Regions from separate parts of the Planococcus sp. S3-L1 genome, predicted to be linked through region 1. Evidence: riboswitches for the same ligand, from Rfam matches in the RefSeq annotation. Region 1 holds a riboswitch; each other region holds the start of a gene.
What was found. Region 1 has a riboswitch for lysine ahead of QMF37_RS04585 (aspartate kinase). Riboswitches for the same ligand answer to the same signal wherever they lie in the genome.
Positions count from the first base shown of each region.

Region 2: another riboswitch for lysine. It lies ahead of QMF37_RS10230 (Na+/H+ antiporter NhaC family protein); the one in region 1 lies ahead of QMF37_RS04585 (aspartate kinase).
Region 3: another riboswitch for lysine. It lies ahead of dapA (4-hydroxy-tetrahydrodipicolinate synthase); the one in region 1 lies ahead of QMF37_RS04585 (aspartate kinase).

Region 1 is NZ_JASISN010000003.1:123,813-128,189, forward strand. It holds gene uvrC (excinuclease ABC subunit UvrC) at 1-718, shown strand, start outside; lysine riboswitch at 756-930, shown strand; gene QMF37_RS04585 (aspartate kinase) at 1,057-2,286, shown strand; gene QMF37_RS04590 (succinate dehydrogenase cytochrome b558 subunit) at 2,673-3,287, shown strand; gene sdhA (succinate dehydrogenase flavoprotein subunit) at 3,333-4,377, shown strand, end outside.
Region 2 is NZ_JASISN010000009.1:35,560-39,936, forward strand. It holds gene QMF37_RS10225 (sodium-dependent transporter) at 1-88, opposite strand, end outside; gene QMF37_RS10230 (Na+/H+ antiporter NhaC family protein) at 283-1,857, opposite strand; lysine riboswitch at 1,967-2,147, opposite strand; gene QMF37_RS10235 (bifunctional metallophosphatase/5'-nucleotidase) at 2,219-3,562, opposite strand; gene QMF37_RS10240 (sulfite exporter TauE/SafE family protein) at 3,575-4,377, opposite strand, start outside.
Region 3 is NZ_JASISN010000001.1:10,187-14,563, reverse strand. It holds gene QMF37_RS00090 (TraB/GumN family protein) at 1-585, opposite strand, end outside; gene ypfJ (KPN_02809 family neutral zinc metallopeptidase) at 729-1,574, opposite strand; gene QMF37_RS00080 (class I SAM-dependent methyltransferase) at 1,632-2,243, opposite strand; lysine riboswitch at 2,349-2,527, shown strand; gene dapA (4-hydroxy-tetrahydrodipicolinate synthase) at 2,655-3,545, shown strand; gene QMF37_RS00070 (STAS domain-containing protein) at 3,593-4,377, opposite strand, start outside.

The DNA.
Region 1 (4,377 bases):
AGAACGAACCATTGGCGCGTGTACAGATTTGGGTGAGGCGATGAATATTGAAGTGCCTCTTCGCATCGAAGCTTTTGATAACTCGCATATTCAAGGCGCTGATGCAGTATCTGCAATGATTACGTTTATTGATGGCAAGCCTTCTAAAAAAGACTACCGCAAATACAAGACTCGGAATGCGTCAAAGCCGGATGATTACGCGGCGATGCGAGAAGTTATCCGTCGACGTTATTCACGTGTATTGAAGGACGGTTTACCTTTACCTGACCTGGTTGTTATTGATGGAGGAAAAGGACAAATGGAGTCGGCACGTGAAATTTTAGAAGATGAACTCGGTTTATCTATCCCAATTGCGGGTCTAGCAAAAGACGCTAAGCACCAAACTTCTCAATTGCTGTATGGTTCACCTGCTGAAATTGTGCCACTAAAACGGACGAGTGAAGCTTTTTACTTGCTTCAACGGATTCAAGACGAAGTCCACCGTTTTGTTATTACGTTTCACCGTCAGTTACGTGGAAAAAATTCAATTCAATCAGCACTTGATGGGCTTGAAGGGGTTGGCCCCAAACGTAAGCAACAGCTACTGAAACATTTTGGTTCTGTTAAAAAAATCAAAGAAGCATCAGTAGAACAAATCCAACAGGCAGGAATGCCAGAAGCGCTAGCAATCTCTATTGAACAGCATTTTAAACAAGGCACATTGCCAAGCGAGTCGTAACATGGTATCGTAGAAGAATAAGTAAATCACTTGGAAAAGTGATGATAGAGGCGCGAACGTCAATAGTAAGCATCTGGAGATTTGCAGAATCTACGAAGGATGGTGAAAGGGACGGTCGCCGAAGTGTGCGTATGACTGCTATTACGCATGCTGGTTCTGCATTTAACAAGTGCTGAGCTGTCAGAGTCAATCTCTGGAGGGCTATCTCACATGGACGTTTTTTTCGTACATGATAAGAGGTAGTTTCCCGCGGTTGCGGGGAGCTACCTTTTTTTGTGTCTAGTGGCATGATCGCTAGTCATTTTGAGGGCCACATACTAAATGTGGGAGTGGATGGAATGAAAACGATCGTCATGAAATTTGGAGGAACTTCTGTCGCGACTCCAGAAAAAATTATCGGAGTTGCCAAACGAGCTATTCGTGAAAAACAAGCAGGCAAACGCGTAGTCATTGTTGTTTCGGCGATGGGTAAGACAACTGATACGTTGCTCGGATTAGCGGGAGAAATATCAGCGGAACCGCCAAAGCGAGAAATGGATATGTTACTGGCAACAGGTGAGCAAATTACGATTTCGTTATTGGCGATGGCTTTCAAGAAACTGGGTCATGAAGCTTTATCTTTTACTGGATGGCAGGCAGGAATTGAAACAGAATCCGTACCACGTAATGCACGCATCATTAAAATAAATACAGAACGTCTTGAACGTGTGTTGGAAAATGGTTATCTTTGTGTGGTTGCCGGTTTTCAAGGAGTGGATACAATTGGTAATATTACAACCCTTGGTCGCGGTGGATCGGATACGACTGCCGTTGCGCTTGCTGCAGCACTAAAAGCGGAAAAATGTGAGATTTATACAGATGTTAACGGTGTCTATACGTCAGATCCACGGTATGTAACAGGTGCACGCAAGTTACACCAAATTTCTTATGATGAAATGTTGGAACTTGCTAATCTCGGAGCGGGCGTACTACATCCGAGAGCGGTCGAATTCGCAAAAAACAATAAGGTACCATTATCTGTCAGAGCAAGTTATTCAGACGAGCCTGGCACAATCATACAAGAGGTGATCACTGTGGAGAAAAATTTAATCGTTAGAGGTGTGGCATTCGAACCAGGAATAGCGCGCGTAACTGTGAGTTACAAAAAGCCATTCAACGGATCTCTTGCTACTATTTTTACAAAGCTTGCTGAAAATCACATTGATGTAGATATTATTGTTCAAAGCATCAGTGATGAATTTCCACCGTCTGTCTCTTTTTCTATTAGCCAGGAAAGCCTTGAAGAAACACGCCGAGTTTTAACGGAAGCACAAGATGCCATTGGTTTTCTGACACTAAATGTAGAAGTCGGCTTATCGAAAGTGTCGATAGTAGGTTCAGGCATGGTATCGAATCCTGGAGTCGCAGCTCGGATGTTCGATATTTTAAGAAGCGAAGAAGTTCCGGTGAAGATGGTTAGTACCTCTGAAATAAAAATTTCAGTCGTTGTGCCAGAAGTAGATATGAACAAATCAGCGAATGCTTTACATGCAGCGTACGGATTGGCTGCGGTAGAAGTCCACTCATAAATAATGAATTCCTAATGTAATAAAAGCTAGTAAAAAAATTCACAAAATGTTCAAATTCTCAATGCTGATATAGTAATGATGTCTACACAGTGGTTTGTACTAGAATAGTTGGAAAGAGCGATTCTCAATTAGAGAATCGCTTTTTTGGGGGAATGCTGTTAAATCGATTCTATTTCGATACATTTCCTCTAGATAGAAGGTAATCGCCTGCGAAATCCATAAGCGCTATCGGTTTAAAGGAGTTATGTTGCCTTGACGCTCCTTGAGGGGGGGAGTACAATAAATATGTCATATTATTGTATCATGATGGTGCGTGGCTTCAGGTATAGTCATACGAATCGTCTATCTTGAACGCTACCAATTAATGTTTTGAGGGGGGTAAAATTTTGGATAACAATCGTGAATTTTTTATGCGTAGGCTGCACTCATTGTTGGGAATTATTCCTATCGGTATATTCTTAACGCAGCACCTAATTGTCAACCATTTTGCTACACAGGGGGAAGAGGCATTCAACAAGGCATCTTACTTTTTGGCACATCTTCCATTCGTCATTTTCCTGGAGATCTTTGTCATTTACCTGCCGATTTTGTATCATGCGTTCTACGGCCTATACATAGCGTTTACTGCGAAGAACAATCCTGGGCATTATAGCTATATGCGCAATATGTTGTTTGTTGCACAGCGCTATACTGGAGTCTTCCTAGTAGTCTTTATCGCTTGGCACATCTTTGAAACAAGATTCCAAGTTGCAATCGGAGCAGCTGCTGAAGCTGACTTTAACATGATGGCAAACATCTTAGACAACCCTTGGATGATGGCATTCTACATTGTTGGTGTAGTGGCAGCAACTTTCCACTTTGCAAATGGGCTTTGGTCGTTCCTTGTTACTTGGGGAATTACACAATCTGCAGCAGCACAAAAAAACGCAACTTATTTCACACTTCTAGTATTTATTGTGTTATCGGTTATTGGTATCAGAGCATTGTTTGCATTCGTTTAAGAATGTTTCAATCATTGGTGAACTAAAAGAGGAGTGAATACTAACATGGCGAAGGGCAAAATTACAATCGTCGGTGGTGGCCTTGCTGGCTTAATGGCAGCAATTAAAGTTGCAGAAGCAGGCTCTCCCGCTGATTTATTCTCAATCGTTCCAGTTAAGCGGTCCCACTCAGTATGTGCACAAGGCGGGATCAACGGAGCGGTTAATACAAAAGGTGAAGGGGATTCTCCAGACATCCACTTTGATGATACCGTTTACGGTGGAGACTTCCTAGCGAACCAGCGTCCCGTGAAAGCAATGGCAGATGCGGCACCTGGAATTATTCGGATGTTCGATCGGATGGGCGTTATGTTTAACCGTACGCCAGAAGGTCTATTGGACTTCCGTCGTTTTGGTGGAACAATGTACCACAGAACAGCGTTTGCTGGTGCCACAACGGGTCAACAACTATTATATGCACTAGATGAGCAAGTTCGTCGCTATGAAGTGGCTGGACTGATCACGAAATATGAAGGTTGGGAATTCCTCGGTCTTGTTCTTGATGAGCAAGGCGTTGGTAAAGGGATCACAGCTCAAAACATGACGACCATGGAAATTAAATCGTTCCGTGCGGATGCTGTTATCATGGCAACTGGCGGACCGGGAATTATTTTTGGGAAATCGACGAACTCTGTTATTAATACAGGTTCAGCGGCTTCTATCGTTTATCAACAAGGAGCTTATTACGCAAACGGCGAATTTATCCAAATTCACCCGACAGCGATTCCAGGAGACGATAAACTGCGCTTAATGTCAGAATCGGCTCGTGGAGAAGGTGGACGTATTTGGACTTACAAAGACGGCAAGCCTTGGTATTTCCTTGAAGAAAAGTATCCAGCATACGGAAACCTAGTACCGCGTGATATTGCAACGCGTGAAATTTTTGATGTGTGTGTCAACCAAAAACTCGGCATTAATGGCGAGAATATGGTGTACTTGGATCTTTCTCATAAAGACCCGAAAGAGCTTGACATCAAGTTGGGCGGAATCATCGAAATCTATGAGAAATTCACAGGTGATGATCCTCGTAAAGTACCGATGAAAATTTTCC
Region 2 (4,377 bases), on a different contig from region 1:
GAAAACGCCAAATGTTACCTAAACCTACTGCAGAGCCGACAGCTGCCATGATAAAGCCGGCACGTGTACCCCATTGCGAACGTTCCATCACTCTTCCCCCTCTGTATTCCCATTCTATTTACATAAAAATAGGAATTTTGTTTGTTTTCAGATTATTAACTAATCTAAAAATAGTATACCGAGAGAGCGCTTTAATGTAAAGACGATTTCACAATATAATTCGAAAAAACTATTGCAGCAAAAGTAAAAAGACAGAGAAATAGCTTCTCTGCCTTGATTTCATTATATATTTTGTTGTTTTTCAATAATAGTTGTTCGTTGTGACCAGACAACAAAGAGAACGGCTAACACGGCTAAGACTACGCCTAACGAAATCAATAGCGAACCAGTGAAACCTATGACAATGTACCCAATTGCAGCAATACCTGCAGCGGTTAACGCATACGGTATCTGAGTTAAGACATGGTCCATATGATTGCTTCCCGCTCCTGTCGAAGACAAGATCGTCGTATCGGAAATCGGTGAACAATGATCACCAAAAACCGCTCCTGCTAACACTGCTGATAACGCTGGCAATAATAAGGATGGGTCAGCCTCAATCATAATTGTACCGGCAATCGGTAATAAAATACCGAAAGACCCCCACGATGTTCCTGTAGAAAAAGCCATAACACCCGCTAACACAAACAGTAAAACGGGAAGAATAGCTGTCGGAACATTGCCTTCAGACACAACGCCTGCTAAATATGCACCCGTTTCAAGTAACCCGATCAAAGAAGTCAGCGACCAAGCAAAAATCAAAATTAGCACTGCACCCATCATTGATTTGATACCTGCCCAAATGCCTTTGCCAATCCAGCCCACATTAGCTGTTTCGTTCTTTTTCATTTGCATAACGTATAAGATAATGGACGTTAATGCGCCTAGCACACCACCTGTTAATAAGGAAGCTGGCACATCCGTATTTTCAAAAATCAACCAAATATCAAATACTTGATCTGCGTTCTGATAGCCCGTCCAAATCATTGCTCCTACTGTACCAACGATCAACAATAAAATTGGTAGTAATAAATCTCTCACATGTCCATGTGAATGAGTTGGAAAATCTTCTTTCATTTCACCTGGAATGGTTTTGTTAGGATCAAAAAGTTGACCTTCCGTAATCGCAAGCACTTCATGTTTTTTCATTTCACCAAAATCAACATCACGAATAGCAACAAAAAAGACAATAGCTAGAGAAGCGACTACATAAAAGTTCATCGGTGCCATCCATAAGAAAGCTTCTAATGCGGAATATTCAACAAAAGTTTGTCCTGCTAAAATCGTCGCAATAATCCCAATAATTGCAGCTCCCCAACTTGATACGGGAGAAACGACACAAACAGGCGCAGCAGTCGAATCGATAAAGTATGCGAGCTTAGCGCGTGACACTTTGTAACGATCAGTAATTGGACGTGCAACTTGTCCTACAGCTAAAGCATTGAAATAGTCATCGATGAAGATCACAATTCCAAGAACTACTGTCAGAACCTTCGCCCCTCTTCGCGACTTGATACGTGTGGAAGCCCATTCAGCGAAAGCATGACTGCCTCCTGATAAACTAACGAATGCTGTAATAATGCCAAGCAACAACAAGAAAAGAATGATAAAGACGTTATAAGCATTGAAACCTTCATTCCAAAAAATAATCGTAAATGATGTTACAAGCTCTTGTAAGGCATCAAGTGGTGCAAACCATGTCAATATTACAGCTGCTGCTACAATACCGGTACCTAGCGACAATAGCACACGACGCGTTAAAAGTACCATAACGATTGCAATAATCGGCGGCAAAATCGAAAAAATTGTATTCTCCATAAAAACTCCTCCTAATTTTTGATGGGTGAAAAATGAGATAAAAAAAGCCGACCTCTCCAATTGGATAAAGTCAGCCTTCTACAATTCGTCTGTGCATTAGAACATCAAACAACCCTGTAGCTCCCCATTTAAGCTGTTGCTCAAATGACAGTGACATTCTTATTTAGAATGACCCCAATCCATCTTCTTAGACCTAGAAAATCGATTTCGGCAAAACTTCCTTTCAGATGCGTTCAACGCGGTCAAACTCGCGCATCTTACTGATCAGTCCTGCAGCCTCTACCCACCAATATATATTTCTTTATTAGCATAGCCCAAAATCACCATAAAATCAACTGCGTTTATATTCCGAATAGGCCTTCTACTTCAAGGCTTTGCTATGAAAATACTCGCTAAACACATCACGCAGAAACTCTGGCATAAAATATGTCTTAGCCGCTCTTTTTAAGCTTGGGAAAAAGTAGCCAAACGTTAACATGTCTAACGTAACCAACCGGTAAGTTTGATCGTGCACTGCTAGTTGCCCATTGATATAAAACCGGTGATTCATAATTTCCATATTCAAATGAATCATCTTGCCAAATACCGCGCCGCGGAATCCCATTCCTTTTAACTCGAGCTGTGGCCATTCTGAGTTCAAAGACTGCAAATAAATCTCCTTTAACTCTGCTCCGCTTAGCTCGACAAGACAAGGGTTGATTGGATGAGGCAACATTTGATGAAAGTTGTAGCGAGTCATCGCACCTTTTGCCATATCTTCCATAAATATTCCGGCATTAAATAACGCACAATCGGCTTCTGTAAATTCAATCAGCGCTTGTCCAAACAAAGTTGCCAGCTCTGAATCTTTAAACCACTTTGCTTTTAGCGTCTTGTCGCTATGAAAAACTAACTCGTTCATTTGTATTTTTCCCTGCTCGATTAGCAGTTCATCAAATCCTTCTTGTTCTTCGCGTAACCGAGACACTTCAACGAGTTGCGCAGTGGTTTTTTCAAATGCTTCTGCTACAGCAATATGACCAACGTAAAAACCGAATTTTCCTGCAGCACCTAGCAAAGTGTTCCCTTGCCATTTGCCTTCATGAAAAACATGATGCGTATGTGCCCCCAAAATAATATTGATTTGTGGACAAAGATCCACCAATAACTCGTCTTCTTTAATGCCAAGATGTGATAAGCAAATAATTAAATCCGTGTGTTCTTCAATTTCTTTTACTGCTTGAATAATAGATTCTTTGGCATCTGTAAGTCGCCAACCCAGTTTATGATAAAAAGGTGTAAACTCTGCGGTTGCACCTACTAATCCAATCCGTGTTCCGTTTGTTGTACGGATAATATGATAGGGCTTAGCCCATTGAGGTCGATTGCCACGCAAATCAAATAAATTTGACACCACCACTTTAAAATCGGCTTGAACATACAAATCAGCAAGCTCTTCTTTTGACAGTGTAATGCCTTCGTTATTGCCAATCGTCACAGCATCGTATTGCGCTTCGTTTAGCAATTGCACATTGCCTTTGCCTGCTGTGCCTTCTGTATAAGGATGCGAACGATCAACATGGTCACCAATATCTAAAATAAGACAGACGTCGCCTTCTTCTTCGTGCCATCTTTTTCGTTCAGCTAAAAACGATTTAATCTGTGGCCAATTTGTAAAATGGCTATGCAAATCATTCGTATGATAAATATGAATAGTTTCACTCATGAAAACACCTCTTTAAGAACTAAATATTCCTTCGTAAATCGATCGCAACCCGAGAATCAAAAGGACAATACGCAAAATGGTCACCAGCATTTCCGAATTCAGGCGCTTGTTTAACTTCGCACCTATTTTCGCACCCATGTATGCACCTGGAACAACGGCTAGCGTATAAATCCATGGCACGTTTCCTAATGAGATATGGGTAACGGAGTTGACAAGTGCTGATAAAAACACCATAAACATAGACGTCCCAATGGCTACATGTGGTGGGAATAAGAACAATAAAATCATCGCAGGCACGATAATTGAGCCACCACCGATACCGAACAACCCTGAAGCCACTCCAACAAAAAAAGTTAATAACAAGGCAAACCAAATTGGATAGCCATAAATATATTCTTTATTTTGATTGTCTATAAACGTTGTTTTACGACCGTTGTCCACGAACCAGCGAACCGATTTGAGCCGGTCGCGCAACAGTAAAAGCAACGATAGAAAAACGAGAAGAATTCCGAAATACAGATTGAATGACGGCAAATCCAAGTTTTTATTAACAAAAGCACCAATGATTGTACCGGGTGCACTTCCTGCAAAGAAAATAAGTCCGCTTTTATAATCGACTGTTCGAACTTTCATATAAGCTAAAGTTGAAGACAAGCCTGTGAAAATCATCATGATGACTGATAAGCCAACAATTTTCTGAGGCGAAAGGTCCGGAAAAAATGCAAAACTGGTGCCTAGAAAAAGTAAAGCTGGAACCAGTATAACGCCACCACCAAGCCCTATCAATGCACCCACTATGCCAGAAGCCACTCCGA
Region 3 (4,377 bases), on a different contig from region 1:
GTCTCGTTCGTCAATGAGCGGCTCTTTCAGTTTAGGGAAAGATTGGGTAAAATCATTCATTACCGCGTTGAGGGTATCCTGTGACTTCATCTTTTCCAAATCTTCTTCTGAGATTGTTTCTTTGCTGAAAATACTAAAGAATACGGAAGTCAGCAATTGCGCTTTCCCCATAAAACCGATATTGCCCCAAATGCGCGAAAACGTTACTTGAATATTACGGTCAGCGAGTACCAATTCTGCGCCAGTTTCTTTAGCAGAAGCAATCCCTTGAATCATTTCTTGTCCAGGTTTGATGCCAAACTGATCTGCAAGACGGTTTTGAAAAGAGGAAATAGCCAAATTCATGAGTAACAAACTTGCTTTTTTGTCTTTGATCACTTTGAAAATGTCGGTTTCTTTCCATTTGCTGTCTTGAGTTACCGATTCATAGCGCTGCGCATCTAATTCGATGCATACCGAATCCGGTCGCTCGGTTTCAATGACGGCTTTCACCTGCTCTGCACTAGCTTTAGAAACGTGTGCCGTACCGATTAGGATTAATTCTTTGCCGTTGTATTCTAGGCGTGTGATATTGTCATCCAACATGCTGTACTTCCTTCGCAGAGCTATATTTCTTTCCATGCGAAATGAAAAGACTGTCTATTTTATATAATGAATCACATCAGCAAAAATATCAATGCTGCACCCTTTTATTTGCATGCTAAAAGTGATTTTCACTTTAGGTGCCATCACAAATCAGTTGCATTAAACGTGTCGCCTTCTTTTAAATTACCGGCTTGAAAGCCTTTTTTAAACCATCGCTGGCGCTGTTCGGAACTACCATGTGTAAAACTCTCAGGTACAACGTAACCACGGGACCGCTGTTGAATGGTGTCATCCCCTACCGCACTTGCGGCTGTCAATGCTTCTTCTAGGTCACCTTCTTCTAAATAGCCCATACCTTGCGCATGGTGGGCCCAGACGCCCGACAAATAATCCGCTTGCAACTCCAAGCGTACTTGCACTTTATTGTATTCTTCTTCACTAAGCTGGCTGCGAAGTGGCTGCACGTCTTCCATAACACCAAGAAGATTTTGAACGTGGTGTCCAACTTCGTGTGCCACGACATACGCCATGGCAAAATCACCGGGTGCTTGAAATTGGGTTTGTAGGTCATTGTAAAAACTCAAATCAATATAAAGTTTGTAATCGCCTGGACAATAAAAGGGTCCGACGGCTGCGCCTGCTGTTCCACAGGCAGACTCGACGCTGCCACTATACAAAACGAGTGTCGGCTCAACATATTCCATGCCTTCTTCTTTAAAAACTTCTGTCCAAACTTGTTCCGTATCCGCTAGAACGACTGACACAAATTCAGCCAATTCTTCTTCTTGTGGAGTTGATTCGTAAGACTGGTTTGAAGTCGTTCCTGAGGATCCACCCAATTGATCAAGAATGACACCTGGGTCGCCTCCTAAAAAAGCCACTAATAACACAATTAAAATACCGCCGATGCCGCCTCCTGCTACTAGCGCTCCACCTTTCCCTCGCCGATCTTCAACGTTTCTACTGGCTTTTCTACCTTTCCATTCCATAGGGGTCCCTCGTTTCACAATTGTTTTACTGTAAATATACCCTTTAGAGCACTAGTTCTAATCCATTTTAGACAATCGATAAATTAAAAATCGTTCGCGCGGATCTTTATGGAAATCCGACAATTGAATTTCTTCTATTAGCTGAAAAACTCCGTTAGCTTCCAGATAATCACTGTAATCTTGAGAGGCAAAAAACAAAATCATGTCTACCGTCCGTGGAGATTTTTCGACTGAAGCTAAAATTTTATTCACAAATGCGATGAATATCGCCACTGAAAAAGGGTTAAAGAAATAGAATACGGTATCGTCTGCTGTAACTGGGTATTTCTGAGCTAAGCAATTACAAAAGTTAATGTGAAACTCTGCACCTTTGTGCTTTTTCGCGTACTGTTTTTTATTTTCGAGGGCTTCTGTGTAAAATGTCGGATTCATTTCGATGCCTACACTTTTTACACCAAAAAAATGATGCACATAAAAATTCAAGCGCCCTTTTCCACAGCCAACATCAACGATACAATCTTCAGGAGACAGGCTATAATGCTCAAACAATTTGTCGAGTAAATCGTAAGGTGTAGGCTCATAACGATTATGATGCAAAGAGGCATTAAATCCTTGCTGGTTTCCTGTTGTTGCAATGGCTAGCAGTTGGTCATAGGCTTGCTCACTCATTCTATCTCTCCTCGGTTATAATTTTTTACGTTCTTCATCTTGCAATTAATAGAAACATTTGTTATAGTACAGCTAATTCAATATTTCTTGCTCTTGTTTTTACAAGAGTAGGATAGAGGCGCAAAAACCATTAGTACGCAAAACGAGGATGATGAGATCCGTTGACGTTTGCCGAAAGGGGGATTTGCCGAAGTGGCGGAGATCTCACATTTCCGTGCGCTGGGTCTGCATTTAATAAATGCAGGACTGTCATATAGGAAACTATATGGAGGGCTATCTGATGCACAGGAGCAAATGGTAAACATTGTTTCTACTGCAGCAACAGGACCTCCTGTTGCTGCTTTTTTGTTTGTTCCTGACGGGCCTCTCACCTCTAAGCTTCGAAAAAAATTAGAAAAGGGTGTGTTCTGTATGAATTTCGGCCAAGTAATTACAGCAATGGTAACACCATTCGACCAATACGAGGAAATTGATTTTCCGGCAACGCAAAACTTAATCGAGCACTTGATTGCTAATGGATCTGACGGCCTTGTCGTCGCAGGAACCACAGGCGAATCGCCAACTTTATCGATAGAGGAAAAAGTAGAATTGTTCCAGTTTACCGTCAACACTGTTGCTGGACGGATTCCGGTCATCGCAGGAACCGGCTCGAACAATACGCGGGCATCGATTTCTTTGACTCAACAAGCAGAGAAAGTCGGCGTAGATGGCATTATGCTAGTTACGCCTTATTACAATAAACCTTCACAAGAAGGCATGTTCCAACATTTCCAAGCCATTGCGGAGTCGACTCATCTACCTGTCATGCTCTATAACATTCCAGGACGTAGCGTCGTTAACTTGCTTCCAGAAACCGTCATCCGCTTGTCTCAAATTAACAATATCGTTTCTATTAAAGAAGCGAGCGGTGATTTGGATGCTGCTTCAGAAATTATTGAACACACAGCTGAATCTTTTACTGTCTATAGCGGCGATGACAGTCTGACTTTACCGATGCTGTCTATCGGTGGTGCGGGCATCGTTTCGGTTGCTGCACATATTATCGGCAACGATCTGCAAGACATGATTACGAGTTTTAAAACAGGTGATGTGAAAACAGCAGCAACTATTCATAGACGGTTATTGCCAACAATGAAAGCATTGTTCGCTGCGCCAAATCCATCTCCAGTTAAAGCAGCACTGCACATGACAGGTGTTCCGACTGGCGGCGTTCGGTTGCCAATGATTGCACTGACTGATGAAGAAACCCTGACGTTACACAAGTCTTTACCCAGTCTGCATTCAGAAGCAGTGACAAATTGACTAACTAAAAAAAACGCTGAAGTCTAGGAACTTCAGCGTTTTTTTAATTAAGTGACATTCATCTGATGTAAGACACGTTTCAGGCTGCCACCAATTTCAATGTCTTTTAAATCGACGCCAATACCAACAAGCATCGCTGCAATTTCTGGACGAATTCCCGTGAGAACCGAGCGTATACCTACAAGCTTTAGCGACTGAATGATTTTAATAATTTGTTCTGCAACGATTGAGTCGACTCTCACGACACCTGACAAATCTACAATCAATACCGTAATTTTTAGTTGATTTGTTGCTAGTAAGGTTTTCTCCAGTATATAACGAGCTCGGTCTATTTCAATGCTACCCACTAGTGGTAAAACGGCAATCTGATCACTGACCGGGACAACGGGTGAGGAAAGTTCAAGAAATTCTTTTCTTGCGCATGCCAATTTTCGTCGATATGAAACTGTGTAGGCTTCTGTATAGGAAACAGCTGCATAATCCAGTAACGAATGAAAGGTTTCCATAATATCAAAAACGACTTGAATGGCAACTTTTTTGTGAACGGCTTCTGTTTTGATGACTGTTCCAATGTGTTTTCGGAACAGAGAAACTTCTACAAGTGCGTCTTCTAATGATCGATTGTTTTCGAGAAAAAAATTACCTGTTTTTTCTCCCCACCGTTGAATATTCGCATAAACTCCTTGAATGTCGCAGCTATTGCTAATGGATTGTCCAATTAAATCCACAAAATCGATTCGGATTCTATTGACGACTTCGATAAAATCTTTATTCATTTGCAACTGCTCAGCCTGAAGATTGGTATTGACTTCCTCATGAATCAATTGTGCGA